Regions from separate parts of the Flavobacterium chungnamense genome, predicted to be linked through region 1. Evidence: riboswitches for the same ligand, from Rfam matches in the RefSeq annotation. Region 1 holds a riboswitch; the other holds the start of a gene.

Region 1 (7,507 bases):
TTTCAGAGAACCATGAGAAGCATCACAGTATTTATAATTTTACTAAGCATTTTATCCTTTTTCTTTGCCAATAATGTAATTCCTTATGCTGAATATAAATTCATTAACTTTAGACGAAATATTGCTCAAGTTAAGCCAGCTATGGCTATTGCTGAAGGCCAATTTAGTGAAGTTGGAAATTATACCATCAAAGTAGATAAAAAATCAGGTGAAAAAGGAAACTTTCTAACTGGTGTTACCATTCACAGGAAACTTCCTAATGGTGAAGGAAACACTACAGTTATAAAAGCTAAAAAAGGTGAACTAATAAGTAGTGAGTCATCCAATACTTTAAAACTAGTTTTAACAGACGGAAACTATTATGAAGATATAATTCCAAAAAAATATGAAGAACGTCCTAGAATTCCATTTGCTAAAGGAACCTTCAAACGTGATGTAATAAATATTGATTTATCCAAATTGAATCAGACAAGTATGGACGAAGTAGATATTTCTAATACCAATACCATGCTAAATATTAGTGAGTTACAATTTACTATTGATTCACTTAATACCAATTATAAAAAAGACCTTCGCTCCTATACCGAGAATATATATTTGCGCACTGGGATAAAAAACACTTTCTATCAACCTGATAGTACACAAGTAAGAACTAAAGTTTCATCAAATAATTTATTGGCTAATCTTACTGATAGTCAGAAAAGTGAGATAGTAAAAATTGCCTTCAGTAATATAGAAAACACTGTTTTTTCTATTGACAGTTCCATTTTTGAAATGCAAGCTAAACAGAAAAGTATCAACAAACATTGGATTGCACTACATGATAAATACATGATTGCCTTTTCATGCTTGTTAATGTTTTTTATTGGTGCTCCTCTAGGTTCTATCATCCGAAAAGGTGGTTTGGGATTACCTATTGTATTTGCAGTAGCGATTTTTATTGTATTCCATTTTATCAATACTTTTGGAAAAAGAGTAGCTCAAGAAGACGGAATGACACCCTTTATGGGCGTTTGGATGTCGTCGATTGTATTAACTCCTCTAGCTGTTTTACTCACGTATAGAGCTATTAATGACATTGGAGGTATGGTAAGTTTTGATGGTGTTTTACTTCCTTTACAAAAGTTTTTCACAAAAAAAACACAAGAAAATGCGACTATTGCAACTCCGAAAACTATTGATGCCTTATTTGATACTAAATCACATATCGAAAAACATCAAAAGTATGCCAATTTTGGGCTAATCGCTTATGCTATAACATTCATAACCTGTATAGTATGGTTTATGAATAATTCAATTATCACCACAATTTTGTTTGGATTAAGTCTTATAGTATTACTATATTTTATATATCAATCACAACAAATAGTTTCAAAAATAAGCAAAGCTCAATGTATAACAATTGAACCAGGTATGGGTATTTCGTTATTAACTGGTTTTCCTTTTTATGGTTTACTTTACCTTTACACAAAAAAAGCTTTGAACACATTAACTACTAATAAAGATCATGTCAAATAATATACAACTCAACACTATAGAAGAAGCTATCGAAGACATTCGTCAGGGTAAAGTTATTATCGTTGTTGATGATGAAGATAGAGAAAATGAAGGCGATTTCTTGGCTGCTGCCGAAAAAGTAACTCCCGAGATGATTAACTTTATGGCTACACATGGTCGTGGATTAATCTGTGCACCATTAACCGAAAGTCGTTGTAAAGAATTGGATTTACAAGCGATGGTTAGAAACAATACTGACCACATGGAAACTGCTTTTACGGTTTCTGTAGATTTGAAAGGCAATGGCGTTACTACAGGAATTTCTGCTTCCGATAGAGCAAAAACGATTCTTTCGTTAGTAGATGAAAACACAAAACCATATGATTTAGCGCGTCCTGGTCATATTTTTCCGTTGGTTGCAAAGCAAGGTGGCGTTTTAAGAAGAACTGGTCATACAGAAGCTGCAATTGATTTTGCACGTTTAGCTGGATTTAAATCGGCTGGAGTTATTGTTGAAATCATGAACGAAGATGGAACAATGGCTCGTTTACCACAATTGGTTGAAGTGGCAAAGAAGTTTGATTTAAAGTTAGTTTCCATTGAAGCTTTGGTGGCTTACAGAATGCAACACGATAGCTTAATTGTAAAAAAAGAAGATTTTGAGATAGAAACCCGTTTTGGAACTTTTCGATTGAGAGCTTATCTACAAACCACCAATAAACAAGTTCACGTAGCTTTAACCAAAGGAAGTTGGAGTAAAGGCGATTCTATTCTGACACGTATCAATTCGACACAAATCAACAACGATATTTTAGGAACCTTGACCAACAATGCCGACAAGAAACTGGATGATATGTTCCGATTGATTAACGAAGAAGGCAAAGGTGCCGTTATCTTCATAAATCAAGAAGTACAATCTTTAGATTTATTGAATCGTTTGAAAGAACTTAAAGTATTACAAGAGCAAGGAATCATTAATGCACCACAAATTAGAATGGATGCGAAAGATTTTGGTATTGGAGCCCAAATATTGCACGACATTGACATTTCTAAAATACGATTAATCACCAATACGCAACACACAAAACGTGTAGGAATGATTGGATATGGATTAGAAATCACAGATTACGTGGGTTATTAATGCAAAAAAAAAGCAGAATTTAAATTTCTAAAGTATAGAAAATGAAACGATTAGTTTTTATAATAAAAATTAATCGTTTTTTTGTTTAAAATCTATTTGGAAAACAAAAAAAGGTTACTATATTTGCATCCGCAATACGGAAGTATGTGCGTCTTACTGGAGAAATGGCAGAGCGGTCGAATGCGGCAGTCTTGAAAACTGTTGACTGTAACAGGTCCGGGGGTTCGAATCCCTCTTTCTCCGCATAATTAAAACCCTAACAATTGATTATGAATTAGTTAGGGTTTTTTATTTCTAGCCCTAGTCCACATTTAGCCCACAATCAATTTAAAATCTATTTACCAAAGAATACAAGCCTTTAAAGCTGTTTTTAGCTTATAAATTCCACTCTTGATATTTTGCCTAATTACAGTTACTTTGTATTTGGTTTCTAATTGGGCAATCAAATGATGCGCTTCGTTAGGTTCTACCTGATCTAATTGTCTTCTTCTTGCATTGTAAATATCTAAAACCAATTGCGGATTCTTGTCAAAACCTTCAGGTGAAGCTACCTCTTCTATTTTGTGCTTGTTCCATAAGCCATTGGCATCACGAAAGGTACTAATGCAGCTTTCTTGACTGATACGGCTCCGGTTAAAAAAAAACGATATGGTTTGTTTGTTGCATTACAGTGTCGATTTTTTAAACTTATATAAGCTATAGTTCAAATAAAGAAACCTAATTCCTAAAAACAGCAAAAGAAATGGATACACTATGCAAAAAACAATGAAATTAAATTCATAATAAGATATTCCTACTAGATTTGACATGTTAATAATAAAATCGGTGCAATACACATACAGTTGCCCACCTAAGTTTTCAATTATTTCCATTTTTATGCTTTTTTAGAGTTGCGATTTTTATAGTTAAATGACGATTCCAAATAATAAGTACTCCAATCGTCAAAGGAAAGAAAACTACATATAGCAATATATTTGCTGCTCCATAATTACCTGTTGCCATTAGTAATCGAATGGTTCCAAAATAAATTGGGTCGGTATATGGAAAACTGGTTTTTAGCCATTTCGTATGATGTTTTTTACAATACAACGTGTTATTATGACATATCCACGTACATTGTTTGGCATCTGCTTTATTACTATTTATTGCTTCAATCGTGTTAACTCGATAGCCTTTTTCCTTCTTTTTAAGGGCAATTGTTTCATTCACAATTACCATGAATAAGAATGGTAGTAAAAAGACCGTTATATTGAATCCAATGGATTTTAATTTTTTAATTTTCATTATTATATGCTTTATATTTGAATATAAAAACTACTAAAATATGTTTCCTCTGAGTTTTTTTTTGAATTTACAAACTATTTAAATGGTCATAAATATCGTTATCGCTGTATTATTTTTCTCAATTAATGAGATAGCTGATGTTTTCATAAACATAACAAATTAAAAATGAAACTACTGTTATGCCAAAAAAATGTAACTAAAAATTGCATTTATCAACACATTTGAACGACTGTTCTGCATACTAAGCCACCATGTCGTGAGTTGATCGGTTGGCTAACCCAATGGATTATCTTGATGCTTAATTAATATATACTTTTTGTTTATTAAACCAAAAGTAATTTTTAATAGGCACTAATTTATTACCTATTAATTCAACAGGAAATGCATAAGAGACTGAAAGTAAGGTATTCGTTTTCGGACAAATTGAAATAATTTCAGAATAATCCCAACCTCTACTTATTATTTCTTGCTCCAAAGTATTGAGGTATATACTGAGTAAAACTCCGAAAGTTTTTAGGCCTACATTTCCATTAAAAGTCTTGACTAACGATTCATCAGAATAACTCTTGAATTGATTAATCCACTGCTCTCTTTGTTCGGCAAACTGATTCATAACATAGCAATTAAAATTATACACTTATTGTCATGTCGTATCAAAACGGTAAAAAATAATATTTCTCAACACATTTGAACGACTGTTCCGCATACTAAACCACCGTGTCGTGAGCTGATCGGTTGGCAGGAAATAAATTCCTTCCAGATGCTGGGTGCATAATTAAATAAAAAAAATGAAACATACAATAAAAATATTTTAATAAAATAAAAATTATTTAAAATATTAATTATCAATAACTTTAAAATTATTTATATAGAAATGTTGTTAAAAATTTTGTAGATTGAAAGTTTATTAATATCTCTGCAAAGTATTTCGAACCCATTTAGGGTACCAACCGAGTGTAGACACCACGGTGGTAAAACAATACGGGCCCGTCCGGTCAAAATAAACGTAAGTTTACCCAGACAAACCTTATTTTCGAAATACAAGTAACGATAGTTTAACTTAATCATTATTTGTATGAAAAATGTATTGTACGTTTTTTTTAATGACCACACTTCCCTTCAAATTGAGGGTGTGGTCAAAAAAACGGAGGACACTTTTTTAAAAGTGCACGAACTTAAAGAAGGTAATTTGCCTTTATTTATTGAATTAGAACACCAACAGGTAAATACTTTACTTGAACTTACCAAAATGTATCCCTATGTTTTGTTGTATTTTAATCAAGAAGATGATGGGATTCTATTTAAAGGAGCCGCATTTAATTGTAACGAATCTGAAATGCAGTTTTCCATTACGACTCAGTACAAAAAGATTCTTTTATTACCTCTTCCGATTAGTTTTAAGTTAAATGAGGTAACACATATTAATTTATTTGTTTAGTTATGGATACTAATTCAAAAAATAAAGAAAACGAAAATTGGCACGAACATAAAATGTTTAAAGATGGTTATGGCAAGTTCCCTTATGTAATACTAAAAGTGGGCTATGCTTTATTTATGCAAATTCCAATCCATTTTAATAAAAACAATGATTTTATTAATTATCCAGGCACCCATATCAATGGTATTTCTGAACAAGAGATAAAAGATTTCGAACAAGAGTATTCCGCACCGCTTCATGAAAAAATTATTGAACATTGTTTATGGATTAAAAACAAAATCGAAGCAGAGAAAGCTAAACCCATCAAAATGTGCTTGGTGGAAGGTCCTGAAACATCTTATTATTTTGATGAAGAGGGTATCCAATTTAGTACCAATATTCCAGGTGGTGGTACATTACTTACACAAGACAACAAAGTGATTGGTATGAATGTGCAACATTATTTATAATTAGTAACTTAAAACAAATGCTTATGTAAAATCAAAGAATTTAAGGTTAAACAATATTTCAAAAACAATAAAGTCAAAGAACAAAAAAGCAACCATCATTCTCATTTCTAACTAAAAAACATTAATAATAATGATATACATCAAATCAGAAGCTTATTTAACCGAAAAAGGACAATGTGCTGTAAATGAAGATACTATAGTATTTGAAAAAGAAGCACTTTACCTGATTTGTGATGGCGTGGGAGGAAATGGGAATGGTCAAGTTGCTTCAAAATTAGTGGCAGCAACTGTAAATAACTTTTATAAAAACAATCCTAATTTCGAATTATCGAATTTAGAAGTTACAATAGCGGATGCAATTATACAATTTAAGAAGAAAAATTCATCCATGATGCTAATGGCTAGCACTATTGCTTTGACTCGATTGACAACCAAGTCAATACAAATTGCTTGGATTGGCGATAGCTTAGTTTACCATATCAGAAATGGACATTGCAACTATAAAACAAAAGGGCATACATGGGTTAACGAAGCTATTGATAAAGGTGAAATCACAACACTAGAACAGTATTTTCATCCCAATAAAAATCAAGTTACACGAATCATAAATGGGAACCAACCTCCTACTCCACTAGATTGTCATATAGTAACAGACCTTCAAGAAAATGATTATTTTTTACTGATTTCAGATGGCGTATTAGAAGCTTTCATTGAAGATGATTTAATGGCACTGTTTAAATCTAATGATTCATGCACTGAAATCATAACGACCATCAACCAACAATGTGCACAATTTTCTATTGATAATTATTCGGCTATTCTTTATCAGATTGGAATAAATGAAAATTAAAAAAAATATCAGTAAATCAGTTACTATCAATCACAAAATCAATTTAACTAAATCAAAATGAAAAAATTACTCTTACATATACCACATGCTTCTGTTGTTATACCTTTCTATGATGGTTATATCAACGACCAATTAAAAATTGAAAAGGAACAATTAAAATTAACCGATTGGTACACCGACGAATTGTTTTTCTCGTCATCGGATATCCTGATTAAAGCTCCATTTTCTAGAATATTTTGCGACGTAGAACGATTTGAAAATGATGCTGATGAAGTAATGTCAAAATATGGAATGGGTGCTGTTTATACGCATTTTGATTCAGGTGAATTAATGAGAGAAGTTACACCAAATCTAAGAAATAGTATCATGCAAGAGTACTATTGGAAGCATCATAATGAATTTACTTTTGCGGTTTCTAACGAATTGGAAAAAAACGGAACCTGTTTAATCGTTGATTGCCACTCTTATCCTTCGACACCCGTTACTCGCGATTTAAATCAATCTCCTCAACGTCCTGATTTTAATATTGGGATTGACCCTTTTCATACGCCACAATTCCTCATCGATGCTTCCGTTGCATTTTTTGAAGAAAAAGGATATAGTTTAGGAGTAGACTGGCCATATAGTGGTACCATAGTACCAATGGCTTTTTATCAAAAAAATCCAAACGTACATTCTATTATGCTAGAAATTAATAGAGGATTGTATTTACTGGAGCCAGGAAATGAAAAATCAGAACAATTTACAGCAATAAAGCAAGTAGTTCAAGACTTTTTAAAAATGCTAAAAAACAAGTATTAATTTGTATAAGAAAATAATTTTATTTATTTCTGTACTTCCATTCAAAC
Region 2 (7,507 bases), on a different contig from region 1:
CTTTTACAGTTGCCATCAATACTTTTCCTGCTGAAGAAGATTTTCCATCTTTTTGTGCTTCAATAAACGGAAGTAAATAAGCAACGGCTTTCTTCATAACACGAGCCGATTTTACTACTTGAGGCAAAAACATTTTTCCGCTTCCGAATAAATCGCCTACGACATTCATTCCTGCCATTAAATTAATTTCAATAACATCAATAGCTTTTTCCGAATTTAATCGCGCTTCTTCAACATCTATTTCTATGAATTCGTCGATTCCTTTTACTAAAGAGTGTGTCAATCTTTCTTGAACAGAACTATTTCTCCATTCTTGAATTGCTTTTTCATTGGTTTTGAAATCACCTTTGAAACTTTCTGCTAAATCTAATAATCTTTCTGTAGCATCATCTCTTCTGTTCAACAAAACATCTTCTACATGCTCTAATAAAATTGGATCGATTTCATCGTAAATCTCTAGCATTTCAGGATTTACAATTCCCATAGTCATACCGTTTTTGATGGCATGATAAAGAAAAGCCGAATGCATTGCTTCACGCACTTTGTCATTGCCTCTAAACGAAAATGAAACATTACTCACACCACCAGAAATGTTGGCATAAGGAAGATTTTCACGAATCCATTTGCTGGCTCTGAAAAAATCTAAAGCATTCAATTTATGTTCGTCCATTCCTGTTGCTACTGGAAAGATATTTGGGTCAAAAATGATATCTTCTGCTGGAAAATGAACCTTATCAACCAAAATGTCATAACTCCTTTTGCAAATTTCGATACGTCTTTCATAGGTATCAGCTTGACCATCTTCATCAAATGCCATTACGATTACAGCTGCTCCGTATCTTTTTATCAACTTGGCATGATGTACAAAAACTTCTTTTCCTTCTTTTAAAGAAATAGAATTTACTACACCTTTTCCTTGAATGACTTTCAATCCAGCTTCGATGATTTCCCATTTGGAACTATCAATCATTACTGGAACTCTTGCAATATCTGGTTCTGCAGCAATTAAATTCAAGAATTTGGTCATAGCATAAACGCCATCCAACATTCCTTCGTCCATGTTGACATCTATAATTTGAGCGCCACCTTCTACTTGTTCTCTGGCAACAGAAAGTGCTTCTTCGTATTTTTCTTCTTTTATTAATCGTAAAAATTTACGTGAACCAGTGACATTGGTTCGCTCACCAACATTAACAAAATTAGTTTCAGGTGTTACGATTAAAGGTTCTAATCCTGATAATTTTAGATATTTGTTCTTTACTTCCGTCATTATATTGTTTCTAAAATTTGTCTTGGTTTGAAATCTTTGGCAACATCTGCTATTGCTTTGATATGTTCTGGTGTTGTACCACAACATCCGCCTATAATGTTTACTAAATTATCTTTTAGATATTCTTTTATAAGAGTTTGCATTTCTAATGGTGTTTGGTCGTATTGCCCGAAAGCGTTTGGTAAACCTGCGTTTGGATGTGCTGAAATATTTAATTGTGTATTCATAGCCAAACGTTGTAAATAAGGTTTTAATTGATCAGCACCAAGTGCACAATTGAATCCGATGCTTAATAATGGAATATGTGAAATGGATATTAAAAATGCTTCGACCGTTTGACCAGACAGTGTTCTACCTGATGCATCTGTAATAGTTCCTGAAACCATGACAGGAATATCAATATTTCTCTCGTCTTTTACTTCTTCGATGGCAAAAAGTGCAGCTTTGGCATTTAATGTATCAAAAATAGTTTCTACTAATAAAACATCGCAACCACCATCGATTAGAGCTTCTACTTGTTGACGATAGGCAATTTTTAAATCATCAAAAGTAACGGCACGAAATCCTGGATCGTTCACATCTGGACTCATGGATGCTGTTCTGTTTGTTGGACCTATTGAACCTGCGACAAAACGTGGTTTATCTGTAAATTCGTCGGCAACTTGTCTTGCTATTTTGGCCGATTCATAATTTAATTCGTAAACCAAATCTTCCATATGGTAGTCGGCCATTCCGATGGTAGTTCCAGAAAAAGTGTTGGTTTCAACAATATCAGCTCCTGATTGAAAATACAGACGGTGGACTTGTTTTACAGCTTCTGGCTGTGTTATTGAAAGTAAATCGTTATTTCCTTTTAAGGGATGAGGAAAATCTTTGAAACGTTCGCCACGAAAATCTTCTTCAGAAAAATTGTTGCGTTGTAACATAGTTCCCATGGCTCCATCGAGAACTAGGATTCTTTCTTTTATTGCTTGGTTTATTTTTGACATATAAATAGCACAACTTTTAAAGTTGCTGTTGTTTAATTATATGTTATCATGGAAAGTGAGAAGAAAATCTCGTGGTTATCTTTGCTTAAATTTACTTTAAACTAGAATGTAGCACCTTCTACAGTGTAGGGTTGCTAAGCTTTCATCGGGTCTATTCCCTCGGGCTTTCGTGATAACAATCAATAAGTTTATGAACACTACAAAGTAATGACATAGAAATTAGAATTACAAAAAAAACGTATAATATGTTTAAAAATATTACGATAACGATATAATTCCATAAAAAAAGGAGCTTTGCAGCTCCTTTTATCAAACATTAAAAATATTTAATTATTTTTTTATAATTTTTGATGTCCCAACACCTAAATCTGATTGTACTCTTACGAAGTATACACCAGAATTTAAGTCCGAAACATTAACTTGTAAAGCTTCTGTAGATGACCCATTAACTTGACTAACAATTCTTCCGTTAATATCTAATACTTCAACTTTTTCAATTGCAACTCCGTTTTTAGTATTTAATGTGAATACATCACTTACTGGGTTTGGTTGAATTGAAAAGTTTCCTGTAAAGAAATCTTGTGTATTAGCAGCTGGTCTATCAACTAAAAAAGTATCTAAACCAATTATATCAGAATTTGCACCTCCAGGTCCACCGTCTTCAACAAAATAACGAAATGCAAATCTAACATTTGTTAATCCAGACAATCCTGTAACAGTATAAGTATACTGACCCCATGCTGTTGGATAAGAAGTTAAATCATAATCAGGATTAACATCAACTAACAAATTAGTAAAATCTCCTAAACCAGTAGCACCTCCAGAAGGTAAAGAAGTAAACGCACCTGCAGTGCTCATTCTTAACTGTAATCTGTCAGCATACAAAGCTGCTGCATTTCTACCAATTCTAGTATAAAAAGAAACTACATCTCCATTTTGCACATCAACTGCTGGAGAAATTAACCAGTTACTAATAGTTCCTGTACCTGCTGTTGAAGAAGTTCCTGTGCTAGTGTAATTAATTAAAGCAAAAGAAGTTCCTCCTCCAGCTTGTCCACCACCTGCAAATGTTGTTGTTGGTGCAGTTGCTGGGATACTCCAAGTAGGGGCTCCAGTATATACAGGAGAGCTTTGATTGGTAACTTCCCATCCAGCGGTTAACATTGCAGCTGTTGTTCCGTTAAATCCAAAAGAGTAAACAACTTGTGATTGACCTAAAAAAGGAGCAAAACACAATAATAAAAGTAGTTTTTTCATCATAGTATGTATATTTATTAATTTTATTAAAGACAAATATATAAAAAAAAACAATTAAATATTTTTTTACTTAAAAACTTTTCTAAATTTGCAACACAAATAAATGAGGAAAAATTTGAACTGATTGCAACCTCTTAAAAAAATGCTAAAGCAGAATCCCTTCTTTAGCTTTTACTTGCAATTTTTCTTTTTTCTTCACAAAAATTAATTTTAAAATAAATTATATTATGGCTTATTTATTTACGTCAGAGTCAGTGAGTGAAGGACATCCAGACAAAGTTGCTGATCAAATTAGTGATGCGTTAATCGATAACTTTTTAGCATTTGATGCTGAATCAAAAGTAGCATGTGAAACTTTAGTTACAACTGGACAAGTAATTCTTGCTGGAGAAGTTAAATCAAATACTTACTTAGATGTTCAACAAATTGCGAGAGATGTAATCAAGAAAATTGGTTATACCAAAAGCGAATATATGTTTGATGCAGATTCTTGCGGAATACTTTCGGCAATTCACGAACAATCTGCTGACATTAATCAAGGTGTTGACCGAGCTAACAAAGAAGAGCAAGGTGCAGGCGACCAAGGTATGATGTTTGGTTATGCCACTAATGAGACAGAAAACTATATGCCCTTAGCATTAGATTTATCTCACGCTTTGTTGATTGAATTGGCTAATTTAAGAAGAGAAAATAATGAAATTGCTTATTTGCGTCCCGATGCTAAATCTCAAGTAACATTAGAATATTCTGATGACAATAAACCACAACGTATTGATGCTATTGTAATCTCTACTCAACACGATGATTTTATTAAACCTTTATCAAACTCTAGAGAAGACAAAGACAAGGCTAATGATGAGATGTTGGTTAAAATTAAAAGTGATTTGATTTCTATTTTAATTCCTAGAATCAAAGCAAAGTATCCTCAATATGCTCATTTATTTAATGAAAACATCACTTATCACATTAACCCAACTGGAGTTTTTGTAATTGGTGGACCACATGGAGACACTGGTTTGACAGGAAGAAAAATTATTGTTGATACTTATGGAGGAAAAGGTGCTCACGGTGGTGGTGCATTTTCAGGAAAAGATCCAAGTAAAGTTGACCGTTCAGCAGCTTATGCGACACGTCATATTGCTAAAAACTTAGTTGCAGCAGGATTATGTGATGAAGTATTAGTTCAAGTTTCTTATGCTATTGGAGTTGCAAAACCTACTTCTATTAATGTAGTAACTTATGGCACATCAAAAGTAAACATGACTGATGGGGAAATTAGCAAAGTAGTTGAAAAAGTATTTGACATGCGTCCGTACTTTATTGAACAACGTTTAAAATTAAGAAATCCAATTTATAGTGAAACTGCTGCTTACGGACATATGGGAAGAACTCCTGAAACAGTTACTAAAACGTTTCAACTTCCAAATGGAGCACCTAAAACGGTTACTGTTGAATTATTCACTTGGGAAAAATTAGATTTTGTAGATCAAGTAAAAGCTGCTTTTGGATTGTAATATTTCAAAAGAAATTATAAAAAAAACCTGACTATTTTTAGTCAGGTTTTTGGTTTTTAATAAGCTCCTGTTTTCATTTTTTCTAGAACAATCTTGTACTGTTCGGTTTGTTCCGTAGAATTATCTTTAATATTTTCAATTGCTTTTAACTCTGTTGCAATTGCTTTTTCTTTCTCACCATTTTTATAGTAAAGTTGTGCTAAAGTATCTAAATAATAGCTATTATCTTTTTCGATTTTTAAACTGGTTTCGCTCCAAAAAATAGCTTTTTTTACCCAATTCACATCTTTGTTTTTCTCTACAACTGTCCAGGCGGCTTCATTTGCATTATTTGCAAACTCATATTTAAAATCATTCCAACCAATTCCGGCTTCGTTATTTTGCTTGTAAGCATTATCTAAATTTTCAATTAAATTGGTGTTTTCTTTAACTATAGTATTAAAAAAATCTTCATACTGCACAAGAAATTCTTCAAAAAATTCTGATCTCTTTAATGCATTCATATAACTATTTTTAACTAGAAGATTGTTATTTGTAATAGTTAATAAATCTTTATATGACTTTAAAACCTTTGTTTGATATTCTTTAGAAGGATTATTACTTAAATCAGAATTCCTATCAAGAACACCTATAAGCGTATAATTTAAATTGTAATAATCATAATTGGTTGCCACTGTATCGTTAAACTTTGTGTTAGTAATAATTTTATAATGTTTATTAATATAATTTATAGATTGTAAATCGGTTGGAATTACAATTGGCTCAGATGAATTGTATAAAGCTTTATTGAATCCATCATAATTAAATTCTCTTAGAATAATATCAACGGTTGTAAAATTCACCTCTTTTTCTAACAATCTATTTTCAAGAATTTTAGACCATTTTTCTTTTAAAACATCTTGCTTAGTTTTTAGTTGATAAACATTTTTTCTTTGTCTAAAAATATCAAAACCGTAAACAGAAAATGTTGAATCGACTGCTACTTCATTAACAATAGGTTTATCTGTGATTTCTTCATTACTATGTAAAAATTCTAGTTTAGAAACTTCTAATAATTGTTTCTCAACATCTTCTAGTGTTGCCTTTTTGTTTGAAATCATTGCATCTGACTTAAGCTTAGCATTAATACCAATCAATTCCGAATAAGTGCTTGAGGAATTATAATAGGTAAAACTATCATGATAATTATCTACATTACCCGCATACAATTTTTGTCCTTCTGAATTTAAAACTAGTAGCGTTTCATTATTCAAAACTCCTAAATTCTTTAATGTTTCTTTATCTTTTTTAGAAGTAAAATAAAAAATAAATCTATCATTTTCAGGAACATACCCATCATACATGCTGTAACCAGCTTCAGATTCATAATTCTTTATGAAGGAATTAAAACTAGATAATGATGTTTTGCTATTTGGATTGTTGATTACAACTAAAAATTGATTTTTATGGGATTTTGCTTGTTTTAAAGCATCTTTTAAATTACTGTCAATTTTCAATTTAAAAATGTAAGATGGCACGTAAGAAGTATCTACAACAGCAACAGCAGTATCAACAGCAGTATCATAATTATTTATCTCTTTTTTTCCAGGATAGGTCCAATCTTTTTCAACCCGTTTTTCAATTGGTTTTTCTTTTAGAACATCCTTTTTCACATCTTTATTTAGTGAAAATTTCAAAGGAATTTTCCCTTCAGCCACGATTAACTTTTTATTAGTTTGGTCATAAAATCCTTTTAAATTAAGTCTTCCAAGATCATTTGAATAATAGGTCACTTTTATTTGAGATACATTATTAGGAATTTGATATTTTTCGATAACTGATTCTTTGTATAAATTCTCTTCAACAAAATATATGAAACTAGATTTATCTATCTCAAAACTTAATTGTTTTCTTTCATAGTCAAAATCATCTGTGATATTTAAAAGTTCCTTAATCGTTTTATATTCTATTGCAGTATCACTAGTTTTCTGAATTCCTACATAAACATTATAAAATCTATAAAATGAATTTTCTCCTAAATCGATGGTAATTTTATCAGATTTTGGATTTGGATTTGAGTATTCTAGAACAAATTTTGGCGTATCATCATAAGATGTTTTAAAATAAACTGAATCGTTTACAACCTCATAAGTTCCCGATAGTATGGATAGATGAAATTTATTGTTATCAGATAAAATCATCTTAAGCGATTCTGCTGCCGGAGTTGTCGAAGAATACTCGCCTGTTTCTAATTTATTGTTTTGTGAAAACAAACTAAAAGAGAAAACAAAAAACAAAAGTGTAACGTAATTTTTCATTTGATTTTAAATATAAATTTCAAGCATTAAAGCTACTAATAATTATAATGTACAAACTTTATTTCTAACTATTTTTAGATATTATTTTACAACATTTAATTACAAATAAAAAAGGAGCTGCCATTGACAACTCCTTTAATCTTTTAATCTAAAAATTTTACAAATTATACTTCAAAGTAA

Evidence for each region. A riboswitch is a leader RNA that binds a small molecule or an ion and turns the genes downstream of it on or off. The one in region 1 is predicted to bind S-adenosylmethionine.
Region 2: linked by a shared signal. The riboswitch ahead of ABD771_RS03080 (homocysteine S-methyltransferase family protein) and the one ahead of ABD771_RS10175 (hypothetical protein) in region 1 are both predicted to bind S-adenosylmethionine.

The regions. Positions count from the first base shown of each region.
Region 1 is NZ_BAABCS010000018.1:118,502-126,008, reverse strand. Features, by position in the region: partial or broken gene ABD771_RS10200 (LptF/LptG family permease) at 1-1,137, shown strand, start outside; gene ribB (3,4-dihydroxy-2-butanone-4-phosphate synthase) at 1,508-2,638, shown strand; tRNA gene ABD771_RS10190 (tRNA-Ser) at 2,797-2,881, shown strand; partial or broken gene ABD771_RS10185 (Sir2 family NAD-dependent protein deacetylase) at 3,031-3,288, opposite strand; gene ABD771_RS10180 (hypothetical protein) at 3,497-3,922, opposite strand; SAM-I-IV-variant riboswitch at 4,130-4,225, opposite strand; gene ABD771_RS10175 (hypothetical protein) at 4,221-4,535, opposite strand; SAM-I-IV-variant riboswitch at 4,596-4,691, opposite strand; SAM-I-IV-variant riboswitch at 4,841-4,935, shown strand; gene ABD771_RS10170 (hypothetical protein) at 4,998-5,360, shown strand; gene ABD771_RS10165 (hypothetical protein) at 5,363-5,809, shown strand; gene ABD771_RS10160 (PP2C family protein-serine/threonine phosphatase) at 5,940-6,659, shown strand; gene ABD771_RS10155 (N-formylglutamate amidohydrolase) at 6,717-7,460, shown strand.
Region 2 is NZ_BAABCS010000004.1:179,003-186,509, forward strand. Features, by position in the region: gene metH (methionine synthase) at 1-1,270, opposite strand, end outside; gene ABD771_RS03080 (homocysteine S-methyltransferase family protein) at 1,270-2,259, opposite strand; SAM riboswitch class I at 2,332-2,438, opposite strand; gene ABD771_RS03085 (T9SS-dependent choice-of-anchor J family protein) at 2,590-3,519, opposite strand; gene metK (methionine adenosyltransferase) at 3,744-5,030, shown strand; gene ABD771_RS03095 (hypothetical protein) at 5,087-7,327, opposite strand; gene ABD771_RS03100 (carboxypeptidase-like regulatory domain-containing protein) at 7,485-7,507, opposite strand, start outside.